DNA from 3 places in the Pseudomonas sp. GW822-FHT06D10 genome. Region 1 is predicted to be linked to each of the others. Evidence: predicted binding sites of a transcription regulator. Region 1 holds the regulator's gene; each other region holds the start of a gene.
The links. Region 1 encodes sigma-54, which starts transcription at its own class of promoters, with help from an activator protein. Its sites were predicted from a motif close to ANTGGCATNNANNTTGCTNT; they were not measured.
Positions count from the first base shown of each region.

Region 1 (4,208 bases):
CTCTGCCGAACGATAGCCAACAGCCGATCCGCATCCAGGCCGACGACGCCCAGCTGGACGACAAGAACGGCGTGGCCACCTACAAGGGCGATGTCATCATCACCCAGGGTTCGATGAAGATCACCGGCAACACCGTGACCATCACCCGGTCCAAGACCGGTGAAATCGACGTGGTGACCTCGGTGGGCAACCTCGCCTACTTCGAGCAACTGCAGAAGCAGACCGACCCGAAACCGGTCCAGGCCTACGCCGTGACCATCCAGTACCATGCCCAGCAGAACCGCATCGTGCTGATCGACAAGGCCAAGGTCATCAACGACGGCAATACCACCGAAGGCGAGAAAATCGTCTACGACACCGTCAAGCAGGTTGCCAACGCCGGTCGCGCCAATGGCAGCTCGGTGACCGCGCCGCGTCCGCGGATCGACATGGTCATCCAGCCGAAAAAGAAAACCGACGAGCAAAAGGCCCAGTAATGGCAACTCTGAAAGCTCAGCACCTGGCCAAGAGCTACAAGAGCCGCCAGGTCGTGCGTGATGTCAGCCTGTCCATCGACAGCGGTCAGATCGTCGGCCTGCTCGGCCCCAACGGCGCCGGCAAGACCACCTGCTTCTACATGATCGTCGGCCTGGTCCAGGCCGATCAGGGCCGCGTCCTGATCGACGACCTGGATGTCAGCCACCAACCGATGCACGGCCGCGCACGCGCCGGTATCGGCTACCTGCCCCAGGAAGCCTCGATCTTTCGCAAGCTGTCGGTGGCCGACAACATCATGGCCATCCTCGAGACCCGCAAGGAGCTCGACAAGGCCGGCCGTCGCCATGAACTGGAAAGCCTGCTGCAGGAATTCCACATCAACCACATCCGCGACAACCTCGGCATGAGCCTGTCCGGTGGTGAGCGGCGCCGCGTGGAAATCGCCCGGGCCCTGGCCACCGCGCCCAAGTTCATCCTGCTGGACGAACCCTTCGCCGGTGTCGACCCGATCTCGGTGGGCGATATCAAGCAGATCATCCACCACCTCAAGGCCAAGGGCATCGGGGTGCTGATCACCGACCACAACGTCCGGGAAACCCTGGACATCTGTGAGACCGCCTACATCGTCAACGACGGGCAACTGATCGCCGAAGGCGACTCCGAGACCATCCTGGCCAACGAACTGGTCAAGGAAGTCTATCTGGGCCATGAGTTCCGCCTGTAAGGGCTGATGTGTTGGGCTGGACGCCAGGGCGCCGGGAACAATAAAACCCTACAAACTTTATTGTTACAGCGCTCTAGGCAAACACTTCAGTTTCAGGCATATAATTTGCTTATGTTTGGCGCTCCGGCGCCCTGTAGTGGATGGCGCATGTGCGCCGGCAAATAAGGTGTTAAGCCCCTGCCATGAAACCATCGCTAGTCCTTAGAATGGGCCAGCAGCTGACGATGACACCGCAGCTGCAACAGGCCATCCGCCTGCTCCAATTGTCGACCCTGGACCTGCAACAGGAAATCCAGGAAGCCCTGGAGTCCAACCCGATGCTCGAGCGCCAGGAAGAAGGCGACGACTTCGACAACAGCGACCCCCTGGCCGACAACACCGAGTCCAAACCCAATACCGAGATCCAGGAGCCCTCCTACCAGGAAACCGCCCCCACGGTGGACAACCTCGAGGACGGTGAGTGGAACGAGCGCATCCCCAACGAACTGCCGGTCGACACCGCCTGGGAGGACGTCTACCAGACCAGCGCCAGCAGCCTGCCCAGCAGCGATGACGACGAGTGGGACTTCACCACCCGCACTTCGGCGGGCGAGAGCCTGCAGAGCCACCTGCTCTGGCAACTGAACCTGGCGCCGATGTCGGACACCGACCGCCTGATTGCCGTGACCCTGATCGACTGCATCAACAATCAGGGCTACCTGGACGAAACCCTCGAAGAGATCCTCGAAGCCTTCGATCCGGAACTGGACATCGAACTGGACGAGATAGAAGCCGTCCTGCACCGCATCCAGCAATTCGAACCCGCGGGCATCGGCGCCCGCAACCTGGGCGAGTGCCTGTTGCTGCAACTGCGCCAGTTGCCGGCGAAAACGCCCTGGCTGGGCGAGGCCCAGCGCCTGGTCAGTGACTACATCGACCTCCTGGGCAGCCGCGACTACAGCCAGCTGATGCGGCGCATGAAGCTCAAGGAAGATGAGCTGCGCCAAGTCATCGAGCTGGTGCAGAGCCTCAACCCCCGCCCCGGTTCACAGATCGAATCCAGTGAAGCCGAATACGTGGTCCCGGACGTCATAGTGCGCAAAGACAACGAACGCTGGCTGGTGGAACTGAACCAGGAGTCCGTGCCGCGCCTGCGGGTCAACGCCCAGTACGCCGGTTTTGTACGCCGCGCCGACACCAGCGCCGACAACACCTTCATGCGCAACCAGTTGCAGGAAGCCCGCTGGTTCATCAAGAGCCTGCAAAGCCGCAATGAAACCCTGATGAAGGTCGCCACCCAGATCGTCGAGCACCAGCGCGGCTTTCTCGAATATGGCGATGAAGCGATGAAGCCGCTGGTTCTGCACGATATCGCCGAGGCGGTGGGCATGCACGAATCGACGATTTCCCGGGTGACTACGCAAAAATTCATGCATACCCCACGGGGCATATATGAGCTGAAATACTTTTTCTCCAGCCACGTCAGCACTTCGGAAGGCGGTGAATGCTCGTCCACGGCGATCCGCGCGATCATCAAAAAATTGGTGGCCGCGGAAAATCAGAAAAAGCCGTTGAGTGACAGCAAGATCGCTGGTTTACTGGAGGCACAAGGCATTCAGGTAGCCCGTCGTACCGTCGCCAAGTACCGCGAATCCCTTGGGATCGCGCCTTCCAGCGAACGTAAGCGGTTGATGTAGCCGCAGGGCTGGCCACAGCGTTTCAGAGTGTGTTTGAAAAGGGCCCGGTGCCGTTTTCAAACGTAGTCTAGGTGGCAGGCAACCCAGCCTGCCGCGTTATGCACTGGCAACGAAGGAGAAGCTGTATGCAAGTCAACATCAGTGGACACCAACTCGAAGTGACTGAACCCCTGCGCGTCTACATCGGCGAAAAACTCGACCGGCTGGAGAGGCACTTCGACAAGATTACCAATGTGCAGGTCACCATGGCTGTCGAGAAGCTGAAGCAGAAAATCGAAGCCACCCTGCACATCCACGGTGGGGAGGTCGTTGCCAACGCAGAACATGACGATATGTATGCCGCAATCGACCTGCTCACGGACAAGCTTGACCGCCAACTGAAAAAGCATAAGGAAAAGCAACTCCACCTTCTCCAAGGCACGGGTCGCTAACACTCCCCTCCCATGATCCGACTTGAAAGCATCCTGACCCCCGGCCGTTCCCTGGTGAACGTGCCGGGCGGCAGTAAAAAACGCGCCCTCGAACAAATTGCCAACCTGATCAGCCGTGAAGTGCCTGATCTGGAGATGCAGGATGTCTTCGAGAGCCTGATTGCCCGTGAAAAACTCGGTTCCACCGGTTTTGGCAACGGCATCGCCATTCCCCACTGCCGCCTCAAAGGCTGCGAGTCGCCCATCAGTGCGCTGATGCACCTGGACGCTCCGATCGATTTCGACGCCATCGATGGCGCACCGGTCGACCTGCTGTTCGTCCTGCTGGTTCCGGAAGCCGCGACCGATGCACACCTGGAACTGCTCCGGCAGATCGCCAGCATGCTCGATCGCAAGGAAGTCCGTGACCGGCTGCGCAGCGCCACCAGCAACGAAGCCTTGTATCAGGTCGTTCTGGACGAGCAAAACGGTCAGTAATCATGCGTTTGATCATCGTCAGCGGCCGCTCCGGCTCAGGTAAAAGCACCGCCCTCGATGTTCTCGAGGACCACGGCTACTACTGCATCGACAACCTGCCAGCCGGCTTGCTGCCGGAACTGGCTGAACGTGCGTTGATCCACACCGAACTGGCGCAACCGCTGGTGGCGGTGTCCATCGATGCCCGCAACCTGCCCAGTCATCTGTCGCGCTTCCCCGAATTGCTGGAAGAAGTGCGCAGCCGGCATATCCAGTGCGACGTGCTGTACCTGGATGCCGACGAAGAGACCCTGCTCAAGCGCTTCTCCGAGACCCGTCGGCGCCACCCGCTGAGCAGCGCCAACCGCTCCCTGGCCGAAGCCATCCACGATGAAACCCAACTGCTGGGGCCGATCGTCGACCTGGCCGATCTCAAGGTCAACA
Region 1 covers NZ_JBXALN010000002.1:226,348-230,555, reverse strand. Annotated here, with positions in the region: gene lptA (lipopolysaccharide transport periplasmic protein LptA) at 1-476, shown strand, start outside; gene lptB (LPS export ABC transporter ATP-binding protein) at 476-1,201, shown strand; gene AC1RL5_RS06580 (RNA polymerase factor sigma-54) at 1,384-2,877, shown strand; gene hpf (ribosome hibernation-promoting factor, HPF/YfiA family) at 3,003-3,308, shown strand; gene ptsN (PTS IIA-like nitrogen regulatory protein PtsN) at 3,321-3,785, shown strand; gene rapZ (RNase adapter RapZ) at 3,788-4,208, shown strand, end outside.

Region 2 (4,208 bases), on a different contig from region 1:
ACCAGATGAAAGCCCCGGGGCCTGGCCCGCAGGGTAATCAGGGTCTGTTGCCACATACCGATCTCCACGCTTCGGCGCGCATTCTAGCGCGCTCAGGGAAAAAACAAAGCGCCGAATAATCCTGCTTTAGTGTAAGCATTTGCCCTGCCGGAAATCGTCACGGCAAACACGCCAATGCTTGTCAGAAAATCCTTTCAGCCTTTCTCAATGACAAACATCAGGCAAAAAAATGCCCGGCCGGAGCCGGGCTTTTTTTTCTTGCGCGATTACAGGTTGTAACCACGCTCGTTGTGTTGTGCCAGATCGAGGCCGACCGCCTCTTCTTCCTCGCTCACCCGCAGCCCCATGACCGCGTCCAGAACCTTGAGGATGATGAAGGTGACGATCGCGGTGTAGATCACCGTGAAACCCACGCCCTTGGCCTGGATCCAGACCTGAGCGGCCACATCGGTCACGGTGCCGAAGCCACCCAGGGACGGAGCAGCGAACACACCGGTGAGGATCGCACCGAGAATACCGCCGATGCCGTGCACGCCAAAGGCGTCCAGGGAGTCGTCATATCCCAGCTTGCGCTTGAGGCTGGTGGCGCAGAAGAAGCACACCACACCGGCCGCCAGACCGATGATCAGGGCGCCCATCGGGCCAACGGTACCGGCAGCCGGAGTGATTGCCACCAGGCCTGCGACCACACCCGAAGCGATGCCCAGCGCGCTAGGCTTGCCGTGGGTGATCCACTCGGCAAACATCCAGCCCAGAGCGGCGGCAGCCGTCGCGATCTGCGTGACCAGCATGGCCATGCCGGCGGTGCCGTTGGCGGCAGCGGCGGAACCGGCGTTGAAGCCGAACCAGCCGATCCACAGCATGGCTGCGCCCATCAGGGTGTAACCCAGGTTGTGTGGCGCCATCGGCGTGGTCGGGAAACCCTTGCGCTTGCCCAGCACCAGGCAGGCCACCAGGCCCGCGATACCGGCGTTGATGTGCACCACGGTGCCGCCGGCAAAGTCCAGCACGCCCCAGTCGCCCAGCAGCGAGCCCGGACCGCTCCAGACCATATGGGCGATCGGCGCATACACCAGGGTGAACCACACGCCCATGAAGATCAGCATGGCCGAGAACTTCATCCGCTCGGCGAAGGCACCGACGATCAGCGCTGGAGTGATGATGGCGAAGGTCATCTGGAAGGTGACGAACACCGCTTCAGGGAAAAGCGCAGCCGGGCCGGTCAGGCTGGCCGGGGTGATGCCCGCCAGGAAGGCCTTGGAGAAGCCGCCCACGAAGGAATTGAGGTTGACCACGCCGGCTTCCATCCCGGTGGTGTCGAACGCCATGCTGTAGCCGTAGATGAACCACAGAACAGTGATCAGGCCGGTAATGGCGAAGCACTGCATCATTACCGAAAGAATGTTTTTCGACCGCACCATGCCGCCGTAGAACAGCGCCAGGCCAGGAATGGTCATGAACAGCACCAGGGCTGTGGAGGTCAGCATCCAGGCGGTATCGCCGGAGTTGAGGACTGGAGCCGCCGCTTCGTCTGCCGCCATGGCCAGGCCTGGCATTACGAGGGACAAAAGGGCTCCTAGCCCTGCGAATTTACGCAGAGTCATATTGTTTTCTCCTGGGGCGTTGGGTTTGGCGGCTTAGATTGCGTCGGTATCGGTTTCGCCGGTACGGATGCGAATAGCCTGTTCCAGATTGACCACGAAGATCTTGCCGTCACCGATCTTGCCGGTGTTGGCGGCCTTGGTTATCGCCTCGATAACCCGGTCAAGATCCTTGTCGTCAATGGCGACATCGATCTTCACCTTGGGCAGGAAATCCACCACGTACTCCGCACCGCGATACAGCTCGGTGTGACCCTTCTGCCGGCCGAAGCCTTTGACTTCAGTGACGGTAATGCCCTGCACGCCGATCTCGGACAGCGACTCGCGCACGTCGTCCAACTTGAACGGCTTGATGATGGCAGTGACTAGCTTCATGAAACTCTCTCCCGAATTGGTGGACTTGCCCCAGGAAAACAAACCCGACTCAAGTCTAAGCGCAGTGCCTGGCTTTGTAACGCACCGTCGGCCTTCCTCAGCCCGACCGACGCCAGCTAACCGCTGTCTGACGAAACACTCCCCGCTCCGCCTGCCGCACTGCATTCGTCACAGCGACTGCATCAGTGCATGGGTCACCAGGGTCTAAGCAGAAAGCTTGCCAGCTCGGGAAAAATCAGTGATTTCAGTCCCTTGCCCCGAGCCGGCAGGGAATGCGGGAAAACGGCACCCGGGATACGCACAAAAACGGTGCGCTGGCGCCCGGCCAGATGCGCGAAAAACGTGCAACCCGGGGCCACCTGGAGCGTCGTTGCTGCGTGATACACTGCGGGCCGACTGCAATTCAGGACTCTCCCATGCTCGCGCCCAAAGACCTTCTCGACGCCCTGAGCGGCCACGCCTCGCGGTTGCTCAGCGGTGAAACACCCCTGCCCCGCAATGAAATCGAAAGCCAGTTCAAGGCCCTGCTACAAAGCGGCTTCAGCAAGCTGGACCTGGTCAGCCGGGAAGAATTCGACAGCCAGATGGTGGTCCTGGCCCGCACTCGCGCGCGCCTGGAAAGCCTCGAAGCCAAGGTGGCGGAGCTGGAAGCCCGGCTGAACCCGGCAGCGCAATGATCTGAATCCGGGTTCGCCGGCAGGCCGGCTCCTACAGACCTGTCCTGTAGGAACTGGCTTGCCGGCGAAGGCTCGTACACCGACGACATATCCTGTGCCCATTCGGGCGCTCCTCTGGCCAGCCCCCTCATCTATCCTTGCAGCACCGCAGGACGCGGTTCCCGCTGTCGCAAGGAAGCTCTCCCCATGTCCCTGGCAATCATCCACAGCCGTGCTCAGGTCGGCGTCCAGGCTCCGGCTGTCAGTGTTGAAGTGCACCTGGCCAACGGCTTGCCGAGCCTGACCCTGGTGGGCCTGCCGGAAGCCGCGGTCAAGGAAAGCAAGGACCGGGTGCGCAGCGCAATCCTCAATGCCGGGTTCAACTTTCCGGCCCGGCGCATCACCCTCAACCTGGCACCGGCGGACTTGCCCAAGGACGGCGGGCGCTTCGATCTGGCCATTGCCCTGGGCATCCTTGCCGCCAGCGCGCAGGTGCCGGCCCTGGCCCTGGACAACATCGAATGCCTGGGGGAGCTGGCGCTCTCCGGCGCGGTGCGCCCGGTACGCGGCGTACTGCCCGCCGCACTGGCGGCGCGCGACGCCGGGCATACCCTGCTGGTGCCACGGGCCAATGCCGAAGAAGCCTGCCTGGCCAGCGGCCTAAAGGTGATCGCGGTGGATCATCTGCTGGAGGCCGTTGCCCATTTCAACGGCCACGCGCCGATTGCGCCCTATGTCAGCGACGGCCTGGTGCAGAGCCACTTCCCCTACCCCGACCTCAGCGAAGTGCAAGGCCAGCTCGCCGCCAAGCGCGCCCTGCTGATCGCCGCGGCGGGCGCCCACAACCTGTTGTTCAGCGGCCCGCCAGGCACCGGCAAGACCCTGTTGGCCAGCCGCTTGCCCGGCCTGCTGCCACCGTTGCAGGAAGATGAAGCCCTGGAAGTCGCGGCGATCCAGTCGGTGGCCAGCCACAAGCCCCTGCGCTACTGGCCACAGCGGCCGTTTCGCCAGCCCCACCATTCGGCTTCGGGTGCGGCACTGGTCGGAGGCGGCTCGAAACCCCAGCCCGGGGAAATCACCCTGGCCCATCACGGCGTGCTGTTTCTCGATGAACTGCCGGAGTTCGACCGCAAGGTCCTGGAAGTGCTGCGCGAGCCCATGGAGTCCGGGCAGATCGTCATTGCCCGAGCCCGGGACCGGGTGCAGTTCCCGGCACGCTTCCAATTGGTGGCAGCGATGAACCCCTGCCCCTGTGGATATCTTGGCGAGCCCAGCGGACGCTGCCGTTGCACACCGGAGCAGATCCAGCGCTATCGCAACAAGTTATCCGGGCCGCTGCTGGATCGCATCGACCTGCACCTGACCGTGGCCCGCGAAGCCACCGCCCTCAACCCCGAGCCGCAACCGGGCAATGACAGCGCCGCAGCCGCCACCAGGGTCGCCGGGGCTCGCGAGCTGCAACGCGAGCGCCAGGGCTGCGCCAACGCCTTTCTCGACCTGCCCGGCCTGCGTCGCCACTGCAAATTATCCACAACCGACGAGCGCTGGCTGGAAGCGGCCTGCGAACGCCTGGGCC
Region 2 covers NZ_JBXALN010000003.1:443,370-447,577, forward strand. Annotated here, with positions in the region: gene AC1RL5_RS11985 (secondary thiamine-phosphate synthase enzyme YjbQ) at 1-56, opposite strand, end outside; gene AC1RL5_RS11990 (ammonium transporter) at 267-1,604, opposite strand; gene glnK (P-II family nitrogen regulator) at 1,638-1,976, opposite strand; gene AC1RL5_RS12000 (accessory factor UbiK family protein) at 2,393-2,653, shown strand; gene AC1RL5_RS12005 (YifB family Mg chelatase-like AAA ATPase) at 2,840-4,208, shown strand, end outside.
Region 2: a site for sigma-54 is predicted at 2,182-2,201, ahead of glnK (P-II family nitrogen regulator). Genes of this name have one in related genera too.

Region 3 (4,208 bases), on a different contig from region 1:
CCCAGGGCTTTGAAGTAGTCGGCCATGGACTTGGCCTGAGGCCGTTGGGGGGCGTTCTTGGCGAGCCAGGCGAACAGCGCCAGGGTCCCCAGCAGGGGAATCAGGGCGAGGCCGAACACATTGCTCCAGCCATAGGCCGCTGCCAGTACCGGTGCCAGCAGGGCGGCGAACACCGTGCCGGAGTTGCCGGCGCCGGCGATGCCCATGGCCTTGCCCTGGTGCTGCGGCGGGTACCACTGCGAGGCCAGGGGCAGGGCCACGGCGAAGGAAGCCCCGGCCATGCCGAGGCATACCCCCAGCAGCAGCGCCTGCTCATAGCTGTGGATGCCCAGCTTCCAGGCCATGAACAGCGCGCCGATGACGATCACCTGGCCGATCAGGCCGGCGGTTTTCGGTGACAGTCGATCGGCCAGCAGGCCCATGATGAAACGCAGCACCGCGCCGGCGAGGATCGGCGTGGCCACCATCAGTCCGCGTTGCTGAGTGCTCAGGTGCAGGTCGGCGGCGATCTGCACCGCCAGGGGGCCCAGCAGGTACCAGACCATGAAGCTCAGGTCGAAATACAGAAAGGCCGCGAACAGGGTCGGGGTGTGGCCGGATTTCCAGAAGCTTGAATTCATCGCGCACCTCAGCTGATAAGAGTCGTTGGAGTCGTCATGAGCTTGCAGGTGGAGCGCCGCCACGGCCGCGCCACCGGCCCCGGTCAGTGGGGCCAAAACGAAAAGACGCCGGCACCCGGTTCGCTGTGGGCGAGCAGAGTGCGCGACGTCTTTGTCGTAGGTGGGGCAACCGCCGTTGGTTACCGGTATGGATCTGATAGCAATAGCCGCGCCAACCCCTGTCGACCCCGGCTGCAGGAACTGGCTGTAGGAGCTGGCTTGCCAGCGAAAGCGTCCTCAAGACTGGCACAAGGTTCAGAGGCCTGTTCGCCGGCAAGCCGGCTCCTACGGGAAGTCGGCTTAGCCCAGCAGTTCCTGCATGGCGATGATCTGCTCCGCCACCTGGATCAGCTTCTGCTGTTTGCTCATGGCCTGGCGACGCATCAGGGTGTAGGCCTGTTCCTCATCGCAGTCCTTCATCTTCATCAACAGGCCCTTGGCCAGTTCGATGCGCTTGCGCTCGGCCAGTTGCTGGTCCCGGGCCTGGAGTTGCGCGCGCAGGGCCTGGTCGCTTTCAAAGCGCGCCATGGCCACGTCGAGGATAGGCTGCAGGCGCTGGACCTGGATGCCCTCGACGATGTAGGCGCTGACCCCGGACTTGATCGCCTGGCGCATTACCCCCGGATCGTGTTCATCGGTGAACATCACGATGGGCCGGGGTTGATCGCGGCTGACCAGCACCACTTGCTCCATGACATCGCGGCTGGGTGACTCGGTATCGATCAGGATCACGTCCGGACGCACCGTTTCGACGCGGCCCGGCAGGTCGATGGTCAGGCCGGATTCGTCAATCACCTCGAAACCGGCTTCGCTGAGGGCGGCCTTGAGCCTTCCGACTTTTTTCGCTGTGTCGTTGATCAGCAGGATACGCAGCATGGTCGCGGGCTCCGATCAGCGCTGGGCAACAAGGGGAGGGGTGCCGTTCATCGCATGCAGGCGGAAGCTGCGGGCATAGGCGGCAGGCTCAGAGCCGTCCCACACCTTGCCATCGATCAACTGGCTGCTGCGCATGTCCTGGCCCCAGGCGGCGATGCCCAGCGCGGTGGCGGCTTCGCGGTACAGCTCCAGCTGCTGCACGTGGCGAGCGACGCCCAGGTAATCCGGGTCTTCCCGCAGCAGGCCCCAGCGGCGGAACTGGGTCATGAACCACATGCCGTCGGAAAGGTAGGGCAGGTTGACGGCGCCATGATGGTGAAAACGCAGGGCGTGGGGGTCCTGCCAGCGATTGCCCAGGCCGTCGGCGTAATCCCCCAGCAGCCGCGGCTCGATGCAGTCCAGCGGTGCATTCAGGTAATCGGCAGCGCTCAGCAACTGGGCGGTGCTGCGGCGGTTTTCCGGGCTTTGCTCGATAAAGCGGCTGGCTTCGAGAATCGCCATCACCAGGACCCGGGCGGTGTTCGGGTATTGCTCGACGAAGGCGCGGGTGCAGCCGAGGACTTTTTCCGGGTGATCCGGCCAGATCGCCTGGCTGGTGGCCAGGGTGAAACCCTGATCCTGCTGCACTGCACTGGCGCTCCAGGGTTCGCCGACGCAGAACCCGTCGATGCGCCCGGCCTGCAGATGAGCCACCATCTGCGGTGGCGGCACCACTACGCTGTCGACATCCTGCAGCGGGTGGATACCCTGGCTGGCCAGCCAGTAGTACAGCCACATGGCGTGGGTACCGGTGGGGAAGGTCTGGGCGAAGGTCAGTCGTGCCCGGCTTTGGTGCACATGGCGGTCCAATGTCTCAGGGCTGGTCACCTTGAGGTTCTGCAGCTCCCGGGATAGGTTGATGCTCTGGCCATTCTGGTTCAGACCCATGAGCACTGCCATGTCGCAGGGGTTGGTGCCGCCGATACCCAGGTGTACCGCGTAGATCAGTCCATACAGGCTGTGGGCGGCGTCCAGTTCGCCGCTCACCAGCTTGTCCCGCAGACTGGCCCAGGAACTCTGGCGCTTGAGGTTCAGGGTCAGGCCGTAGGGCTGGGCGAAGCCTTGAGTGGCGGCGACCACCACCGAGGCACAATCGGTCAGGGCCATGAAGCCCAGGTCGATGGCGGACTTTTCCGGGGCATCGCTGCCGTTGACCCAGGCCAGCGGGGTGTTGGGGAGATCGGTCATGACGTGGCACCTTGCATAAAAAAGCGTCGTACCCGCCGGCCGGGTGAAGCCGGGGCGGGTGACGACGCCATTGTCCTGGGACCTCAGCCGCCCTTGGCCGAGGTCTGCATGCACAAGAGACTGCAAGGCATATGCCAGCCCGGCGGGGATTTCACTTCGCGCCTCGCCTGCAAGCCCCGGGGCCGGCTATAATCGGCGCCCTATTTCGCCGCCAACCGAGTTCATCCCGCCCATGTATACCCTGGCCCGCCAGCTGTTGTTCAAACTCTCCCCGGAAACCTCCCACGATCTGTCCCTGGACCTGATCGGCGCGGGCGGGCGTTTGGGCCTTAACGGGCTGTTGTGCAAGGCCCCGGCGCAGATGCCGGTCAAGGTCATGGGGCTGGAGTTTGCGAACCCGGTAGGTCTGGCTGCGGGCCTGGATAAGAATGGCGCAGCCATCGACGGCTTCGCCCAATTGGGGTTTGGTTTTGTCGAGATCGGCACCGTCACCCCGCGCCCGCAACCGGGCAACCCCAAGCCGCGGATCTTCCGCCTGCCCCAGGCCGAGGCCATCATCAACCGCATGGGCTTCAACAACCTGGGTGTCGACAACCTGCTGGCACGGGTCGCGGCCTCGCAATACAAGGGCGTGCTGGGGATCAATATCGGCAAGAACTTCGACACCCCGGTGGAGCGGGCGGTGGATGATTACCTGATCTGCCTGGACAAGGTCTATGCCCACGCCAGCTATGTCACGGTCAACGTCAGCTCGCCCAATACCCCGGGCCTGCGCAGCCTGCAATTTGGCGAGTCGCTCAAGCAACTGCTGGCGGCCTTGAGCCAGCGCCAACAGGAACTGACTGCGATCCACGGCAAGCGTGTACCGCTGGCCATCAAGATCGCTCCGGACATGAGTGACGAGGAAACCGTGGAAGTGGCCCGCGCCCTGCTTGAAACCGGCATGGACGCAGTGATCGCCACCAACACCACTTTGAGCCGTGAAGGTGTCGAAGGCCTGGAGCACGGCGCCGAGGCCGGCGGCCTGTCCGGCGCACCGGTACGGGAAAAGAGCACCCACACGGTCAAGGTACTGGCTGCTGAACTGGCCGGCCGTTTGCCGATCATCGCCGTGGGCGGCATCACCGAAGGCAAGCACGCGGCTGAGAAGATCGCTGCGGGCGCCAGCCTGGTGCAGCTGTATTCGGGGTTCATCTACAAGGGGCCGGCGCTGATTCGCGAGTCGGTGGATGCCATCGCGGCCATGGGCTGAGAGGGAAGGACAGCACGCGGGCATAAAAAAGGGCTCCTCGAAGGAGCCCCTGGGCCGAAGCCCGCCGCCCGGATGGGGCGTGCGTGGTTAAGTCGTCATCTATTCAAGTTTTAGGTGTCGGAATGTGCCCTGATCAGCCGACAGCGCGAAGTTCGTTGAGTCTGTGGATGCCCGCAGTGCCTGTCATACCGTCC
Region 3 covers NZ_JBXALN010000010.1:137,038-141,245, forward strand. Annotated here, with positions in the region: gene AC1RL5_RS27980 (nitrate/nitrite transporter) at 1-620, opposite strand, end outside; gene AC1RL5_RS27985 (ANTAR domain-containing response regulator) at 960-1,535, opposite strand; gene AC1RL5_RS27990 (CmpA/NrtA family ABC transporter substrate-binding protein) at 1,551-2,762, opposite strand; gene AC1RL5_RS27995 (quinone-dependent dihydroorotate dehydrogenase) at 2,995-4,014, shown strand; gene rmf (ribosome modulation factor) at 4,148-4,208, opposite strand, start outside.
Region 3: a site for sigma-54 is predicted at 2,882-2,901, ahead of AC1RL5_RS27990 (CmpA/NrtA family ABC transporter substrate-binding protein). Genes of this name have one in related genera too.